2 regions of the Pantoea phyllosphaerae genome follow, and region 1 is predicted to be linked to the other one. Evidence: predicted binding sites of a transcription regulator. Region 1 holds the regulator's gene; the other holds the start of a gene.
The links. The regulator CRP, encoded in region 1, controls carbon source genes, mostly activating them, when cyclic AMP is high. The targets are predictions, from matches to a motif close to ATGTGANNNNNNTCACAT.
Positions count from the first base shown of each region.

Region 2: the regulator CRP is predicted to act here: its motif matches at 904-921, upstream of aaeR (HTH-type transcriptional activator AaeR).

Region 1 is NZ_JBPFDE010000006.1:221,644-225,787, forward strand. It holds gene ACR6A7_RS10790 (YccS/YhfK family putative transporter) at 1-978, opposite strand, end outside; gene crp (cAMP-activated global transcriptional regulator CRP) at 1,037-1,669, opposite strand; gene ACR6A7_RS10800 (OsmC family protein) at 1,970-2,374, shown strand; gene ACR6A7_RS10805 (phosphoribulokinase) at 2,543-3,412, opposite strand; gene ACR6A7_RS10810 (YheU family protein) at 3,474-3,692, opposite strand; gene ACR6A7_RS10815 (hydrolase) at 3,689-4,144, opposite strand, start outside.
Region 2 is NZ_JBPFDE010000022.1:24,018-28,161, reverse strand. It holds gene aaeA (p-hydroxybenzoic acid efflux pump subunit AaeA) at 1-456, opposite strand, end outside; gene aaeX (p-hydroxybenzoic acid efflux pump operon protein AaeX) at 464-667, opposite strand; gene aaeR (HTH-type transcriptional activator AaeR) at 939-1,856, shown strand; gene tldD (metalloprotease TldD) at 1,962-3,407, opposite strand; gene yhdP (AsmA2 domain-containing protein YhdP) at 3,534-4,144, opposite strand, start outside.

The DNA.
Region 1 (4,144 bases):
GCGCGCGATGCGGCTGAAGTGGTAGGAGCAGAAGTGGCCCACGGGATTGTCGGGATGCTGGCGGGCGATCTTCTCCAGCGCGCCGAGCGGCTTATCCATATCGAATCGACTCGGCAACTGATGGTAGAGAATGGCGTCGGCCAGCGCGCGCAGCCGCGCCGAGATGATTTTGGCGTTCCAGCGGATCACCGCTTCCGCATGGCTGCGCTCTACCAGCTTCTGCACCTCTTCCGGCTGATGCAGGCTGACGGAGATATGCTCCTGCAGGTCGAGCGCCACCTGGAACGCGCGCGTCAGACGTTTATGGCTGTTGTCGCGGCTGGCGGAGAGCATATGCATCTGCTGATAACAGGTATTGATCAGATCGACCGCTTTCTGCTGGCGCGCCAGCAGCGGCGGCAGCGCCTTTTCCGGGTCGGTAAGCTGGGTCAGCAGGGTATATTTCGCGTCGCAGTAGTCCGCCAGCTCGCGGTAGATCAGGCTCAGGGTTTCGCGCATCGGCTGCTCTTTCCAGAGCCAGAACCAGAACCAGTTAAAGAGTCCGTACCAGAGCGTGCCGCCGATATAGAGCAGCGGTGGCACATAGATTGGCATGCGGCCGATCAGGCTCAGGGTAAAGATGGCCGCCACCAGCGTGCCGGAGAGCAGACGGCCGTGCAGCGGGCTGATTTCGCCGGTGACGCCCAGCAGCAGCGGCAGGGCAAAGAGCACCGCAGGCAGCGGTACCCCTTTCAGGGTTAATAGCTGGATGAGAAAGCTGCCGAGCGCGAACAGCGAGCCGCCGACGATCAGACGTTTGAAGAAGCGTTTATGGGGCGTATCCAGGCCCGCCACGTTGCAGCAGGCGGGAACCAGAGAGAAGAGCAGCCCTTTTTGCAGATCGCCGAATAACCAGCCGAGCGCCACCGGAATGCAGAGCACCAGCGTCTGCCGCAGGGCATAGTTAACTTCGGGGTGATAGATGATTCGGCGCCACATCACTTCACTAAAAGCAGTAGCGGCGTAACGGTGACATCACGCCGTGTATGAGAGGAAATCAGCGGGTGCCGTAAACGACAATGGTTTTGCCGTGTGCGGAAATCAGATTCTGGTCTTCCAACATTTTCAAAATGCGGCCCACGGTTTCGCGCGAGCAACCAACGATTTGGCCAATTTCCTGACGAGTAATTTTGATTTGCATGCCGTCGGGATGCGTCATGGCGTCTGGCTGCTTCGCCAGGTTAAGCAGGGTTTGTGCAATACGTCCGGTCACGTCGAGGAAAGCTAAATTGCCCACTTTTTCCGATGTAACCTGCAGACGGCGCGCCATCTGCGAAGAGAGACGCATTAAAATATCCGGATTCACCTGGATAAGCTGGCGGAATTTCTTGTAGGAAATTTCCGCTACTTCGCACGCGGTTTTCGCACGTACCCAGGCGCTGCGCTCCTGACCTTCTTCAAACAGGCCAAGCTCACCGATAAAATCACCCTGATTCAGGTAAGAGAGGATCATCTCTTTGCCCTCTTCATCTTTGATCAGCACCGCAACGGAACCTTTCACGATGTAGTAGAGGGTTTCAGCCTTCTCACCCTGATGAATCAGCGTACTTTTGGATGGATATTTGTGAATATGGCAATGGGACAGGAACCATTCGAGTGTAGGGTCTGTTTGCGGTTTGCCGAGAACCATTCGCTATTATCCTCTATTGTAATCGTGCCCAAAACGCGGGGGGATTAATCCCTGCCAGGCGATGAAAGCTTCAAGCGTTTCTCCTGAAGGAGATTATTCGGGCCTTATTTTGCGCCAGGCGCTTGATGTGTCCCGTCTTCGTCCTTAACAGAACGAACTATTTTCAGCACTGTTTGTAGCACAGCTTTTGCCGACTGTCTTCTGTTGTCTCGCTTCAGCAGAGGGGGGATTACTCTGGATTGCTGTTTGTCAGGCGAACGCGTACTCTGGCGGCAAACGGGCTATTCTTGAGGTGGAAACATGCAGGCAAGAGTGAAGTGGGTCGAAGGATTAACCTTTCTCGGTGAGTCGTCGTCAGGGCATCAGATCCTGATGGACGGCAACTCGGGCGATAAAGCGCCCAGTCCGATGGAGATGGTGCTGATGGCCGCGGGCGGCTGCAGCGCCATCGACGTGGTCTCTATTTTGCAAAAAGGCCGTAACGATGTGGTGGACTGCGAGGTGAAACTCACCTCGGAGCGTCGTGAAGAGGCGCCGCGCCTGTTTACCCATATCAATCTGCATTTCGTGGTGACCGGCAAGGCGCTGAGCGATAAAGCGGTGGCGCGCGCGGTGGATCTCTCGGCGGAGAAGTACTGTTCGGTGGCGTTAATGCTGGGCAAGGGCGTAGAGATGACCCACAGCTACGAAGTGGTCGCGCTGTAAAACGTAAACTTTTTGGCAAGGTGCTCACGCGGGTGAGAGGGGCCGATCGCAACGTCGCTCAAGGCATCCATGCTCGCTCGGCCCGCGACATCCCTGTCGCGGGACGCTTTGCTCTTCTGCCCATCTCGCCCGCGTTTTACGCTTATGAGCCGTCTACTCATTGTTTGGTCAGGCGATCTGTTTGCCTTCCATCAGCCGCTGCACCAGCGGCGCCATAATCAGCTCCATCGCCAGCCCCATCTTGCCGCCCGGCACCACCAGCGTATTGATATGCGAAATAAAGGAGCCCTGCAGCATCGCCAGCAGGTAAGGGAAGTCGATATTCTCCAGCCCGCGAAAGTGAATGACCACGAAGCTCTCGTCCAGCGACGGGATTTCGCGCGCGGCGAACGGATTGGAGGTATCCACGGTCGGGACGCGCTGGAAGTTAAGATGGGTGCGCGAAAACTGCGGCGTAATGAAGTTAATGTAATCCTCCATTGAGCGCACCACCGAGTCCATCACCGCCTCGCGCGAGTGGCCGCGCTCGCTGGTGTCGCGCACCAGCTTCTGGATCCACTCCAGGTTGACGATCGGCACCACACCCACCAGCAGATCGACTTTTTCCGCCACGTTATGCTGCTGCGTCACCACGCCGCCGTGTAGCCCTTCGTAAAACAGCACGTCGGTATTGTCCGGCAGCGGCTGCCACGGCGTAAACGTGCCCGGCACCTGATTCCAGGGCACCGCTTCGTCGTAGGTGTGCAGATATTTGCGCGACTGGCCTTTGCCCGTATTGCCGTAGTCGATAAAGGTCTGTTCAAGCAGGCCAAAGTCGTTGGCTTCCGGGCCGAAATAGCTAACGTGGCGCCCTAAATCACGCGCCTTGCGGATAGCCATATCCATTTCCGGCCGCGTATAGCGGTGGAAGCTGTCGCCCTCCAGCTCGGCGGCGTGCAGATTGAGCTGCTGGAAAATTTTACGAAACGCCAGGCTGGTGGTGGTGGTGCCGGCACCGCTGGAGCCGGTTACCGCAATAATCGGGTGTCGTGCTGACATGGAAAAGCTCCCTGTGAAGTCGGGCGATGAGCATTGTTAACACGAAAAGCGCGTTGGCGCATCAGCCGCGGAATTCGCTGCGCGGCATGATGTTGATGGTTTCATGCAGTTCCGACCAGACCAGCACCACGTCGCCGCGCTCCAGCTGGCGGCGCACGTCCGCCACCTTTTGCGCCAGGCTGCGCTCCTGCTCGCCATAGTCGGTGCCTTCACGCAGCACAAAGGCTTCAATCAGGTTGGTCAGGGTATCGGGATCGAGCTGTTGCCAGGGAATAATCATGATGAGAGCCACTGTGTAAGCCACTGCGGCACACGCTGCTCGAGCCACATCTGCGGTTGACGCAGCGTGCCGCCGACAAAGCCAACGTGTCCGCCATAGGGCGTGAGTTGATAGGTGGTACTGGCTGAGAGCCGATCCGGCTGTGGGATCACCTCGTCAGTCATAAAAGGATCGTCTTTCGCGTGGATGATCAGCAAGGGTTTGCGCACATTTTTCAGCAGCGGCATGGCGCTGGCGCGACGGTAGTAGTCGCCCGCGTCAAGAAAGCCGTGGGCGCGGGCGGTAATGGCGTCGTCAAAGTCGCGCAGGCGACGCAGCGCCCTGAGCTGCGACAGATCCACCGGCAGCGTGCCCGGCCAGACGCGCAGCTTGCGCTCGGCGTTCTTTTTCAGCTGATCGAGCAGATAGCGCTGATAAAAGCGTGAAAAGCCCTGTTCCAGCTTCAGGCTGCA
Region 2 (4,144 bases), on a different contig from region 1:
CAGATCGATCTTCGCCAGGTCCCGCGTGGCGATCGATTTCGCCAGCTGATGTTCCGTGGTTTGCAGATCGTTGTTCGCCTGGTCGATCGCTTCGCGCGACATCGCCGAGGTGCCCAGCTGGTTGCGGCGCGACGCCTCACGACGTTTTTCGCTGACCAGCGCCTGGTAGTACTCGACGTCGGCCTGCGCCTGATCCAGCGCTTTTTGATAGCGTGGACGATCCACGACAAACAGGGTATCGCCCTTTTTTACCAGCTGGTTGTCATGCACGGGTACGTCGGTAATCAAACCCGTCACGTCCGGCGAAATCGCCACGACATCCGCCGCGAATTTAGCGTCGCGCGTCCACGGCGACTCGGTGTAAAACACCCAGGCGCGAAAGATGATAACAATAGCGATGATAACCAGCAGGATAGTAATCGCGTAACGCGCGATTTTTCTTATTAGCGATTTCACTTAGACCTCAGACGAATAGACGGGATACCAGGTAAAACACACAGCAGTAGAGCGCCGTGTTAAAAAGCGCCGGATGCCATACGAGATCGTAGATACCGCTTGGCGTCAGCAGTCGTTTCACCAGCCAGAACAGCATTAGCGAGACGATTAACTCAATGAAGATGGGCGGGAAAGAGAGCCCAAATACGACAAAAACCGGAAGCACACTCATCAGGGATCCTTAGTACGACCATGCCGGGATGATCCTTAGCCTGCCCGGCTGCAAGCCGCAACGGCTGGGTGGCGGATGACAGCATCCGAACCACTGCTGAGTAAATAATAGCGTATCATCGGGCGGCAACAGACGTTTGCATCAGGTCAGCTTGACCCTTCCCGGGCAAAAGCGAATCACCGGGAAATACCCGGGCGCGCATATAGTAACGCGCCTGACTATACGTTTTCTACAGAATGTGAGCTAAATCACTTTTTAATCAGAGTAAACAATGGAACGACTGAAAGGCATGTCAATTTTCGCCAAAGTGGTTGAATTAGGTTCTTTTACCGCCGCCGCACGCCAGCTTCACCTCAGCGTTTCGTCTATCAGTCAGATTATGGCGAAACTGGAAGATGAGCTACAGGTTAAGCTGCTGAACCGCAGCACGCGCAGTATCGGCCTGACCGAGGCGGGTAAAATCTATTATCAGGGCTGTCGCCGCATGCTGGCTGAAGCCACGCAGGTGCACGAGCAGCTCTACGCGTTCAACAATACGCCGGTCGGCACGCTGCGCATCGGCAGCTCCTCTACCATGGCGCAAAACGTCCTCGCCGAAATGACCAGCAATATGCTGCGCGAGTACCCCGGCCTGAGCGTAAATCTGGTGGCGGGCATTCCGGCGCCGGACCTGATCGCCGACGGGCTCGATTTAGTGATTCGCGTGGGCGCGCTGAAGGACTCCAGCCTTTTTTCTCGCCGCCTCGGCGCGATGCCAATGGTGGTGTGCGCGGCGAAAAGCTATCTGCAGCAGCACGGCGTGCCAGAGAAGCCGGCAGATGTCGATAACTTTTCCTGGCTTGAGTACAGCGTGCGTCCCGATAACAATTTCGAGCTAATCGCGCCCGAAGGGCTGGTTTCGCGCCTCTCGCCGCAGGGCCGTTTCGTCACCAACGATTCGCTGACGCTGATCCGCTGGCTCAAGGCTGGTAACGGTATCGCCTATGTGCCGATGATGTGGGTGATTGAGGAGATTAACGCAGGGGAGATCGATATTCTTTTCCCGCAGTATCAGTCCGATCCCCGTCCGGTGTATGCGCTTTATACCGAGAAGGATAAGCTGCCGCTGAAGGTGCAGGTGTGCATCGACTATCTCACGGAGTATTTCCAGCAGGTGGCGGAGCAGTATCAGCAGCATCGCGCCAGCTGACGACCTGCGCCGTGACCAGCGCTCAAAGCGCTAGGGCTGGCATCCTTGCCAGATGCGCGCGCGGGGCGCGTAGCCCTGCGCGCGCTGTCAGCGATGGGCGGACGATCAGGCGGTGCCGCCGACGGTGAGTTTATCCAGCTTCAGCGTCGGCTGACCGACGCCGACCGGTACGCTCTGGCCCTCTTTACCGCATACGCCGACGCCTTTATCCAGCGCCAGATCGTTGCCGACCATTGAGATTTGCTGCATTGCTTCAATGCCGGAACCGATGAGCGTGGCACCTTTCACCGGCTTCGTCACCTTGCCGTTCTCAATCAGGTAGGCCTCTGAGGTCGAGAAGACAAATTTGCCGGAGGTGATGTCGACCTGACCGCCGCCGAAATTAGGCGCGTAGATGCCATATTCGACGCTTTCGATAATCTCCTGCGGCGTCGATTTGCCCGCCAGCATATAGGTGTTGGTCATACGCGGCATCGGCAGATGCGCATAGGACTCGCGGCGGCCGTTACCGGTCGGCGCGACGCCCATCAGACGCGCGTTGAGCTTGTCCTGCATATAGCCTTTCAGCACGCCGTTTTCGATCAGCACGTTGTACTGGCCCGGCACGCCTTCGTCATCTACCGCCAGCGAACCGCGCAGCCCTTCGAGGGTGCCGTCATCCACTACGGTGCAGAGTTCGGACGCCACCAGCTGGCCCATCTTGCCGCTGAATACCGAGGTTTCGCGGCGGTTGAAGTCGCCTTCCAGGCCGTGGCCTACCGCTTCATGCAGCAGCACGCCCGGCCAGCCCGCGCCCAGCACCACCGGCAACGCGCCTGCCGGTGCGGCGACGGCGGAAAGGTTGACCAGCGCCATACGCACCGCCTCTTTCGCCCAGGCGTCGGCGCGCACGTCGCCGTTTTCATCAGCGAGGAAGAATTCGTAGCCGACGCGCGCGCCGCCGCCGCTGGCGCCGCGTTCGCGTTTGCCGTTATCCTCAACCAGCACGCTGACGGAGAGGCGCACCAGCGGACGCACGTCCGTTGCCAGCGTGCCGTCGGTCGCCGCCACCAGCACCTGCTCGTAAACGCCGGTCAGGCTGGCGTTGACCTCCTGCACGCGCGCGTCTGCGGCGCGCGCCACTTTGTCGACGCGCTGCAGCAGCGCAATTTTATCTTCGCGCGTCAGGCTGTCGAGCGGGTTAATCGGCTGATAGAGCGCGCGATGCATCACGCTGGAAAGAGTATGCGCCTTGCCGTTGCCCTGCTCGCGCACGATGCTGCGCGCCGCTTCCGCCGACTGGCGCAGCGCGTTCAGGGTAATCTGGTCCGCATAGGCGAAGCCGGTTTTTTCGCCGCTGACGGCGCGCACGCCCACGCCCTGGTCGATATGCCAGGAGCCGTCTTTGATAATTCTGTCCTCCAGCACCCAGGATTCATGGAAGCTGGACTGAAAGTAGAGGTCGGCATAATCCAGACGACGTTCTGAAAGCTGCCCTAACAGGGAAAACAGATCCTGCTGATTAATATTGTTAGCAGTTAGCAACTGCTCACTTACCAGGTTCAGAGTCATCGTATCTCGCTCGTTTTATGCTCAGATAATGAGGGTGTGACACGCATTATGCGTCAGTGCCTTGTGGCCCTGCGCTAATAACGTCAGATTTTACTAGCCTGCGGCAATTCCCTGACGGCGTCAAATTCACTGCTTCTCTTCTTCACGCGGTTTGCGTAGCACTTCATTGATTTGCGGCTTATCCAGCGGGCCGCTGATGTGATAGCGCAGCAGCGAAATCTTATTCCACAGCGGACCCAGCACCTTGCTTGCGGCGAAGACCGCCGCGCCCACAACCGGGTTAATCACGAAGGCGGTCGCAACCCCAACCGAGGCAGAAATCTCGGGCGCGACCACCGCTTCCATATCGATATTGCGCTTCACTAAATCGACCTTGCCCTGCATAGCGATATCCGCTTCAAGGCCATCCACCAGCAGGTTATCGGTGCGCATCACGCCGTTTTCAATCCACGCGGTGCCGCTGATCGAATCGAAGTAAAAGCCGTCGTTATTAAATGTATCGTTAAAATCGAGACGCAGCTTGCGCAGCAGCGCATCGAAGCTCACCAGGCGCAGCAGCTGTCCCGCCGCACCGGTATTGACGTCGGCAATCTGCCCTTTGCCGAAGTGGGTTTTCAGCGTGCCGCTCAGCGTCTCCTCCGAAGGCTGCCACGGCGCTGAGCGCCAGTGCAAATCGTAATCGACCTTGAATGGAGCATCGCGCAGCGGCGTATTAACGCCGAACCAGTTGACGGCAT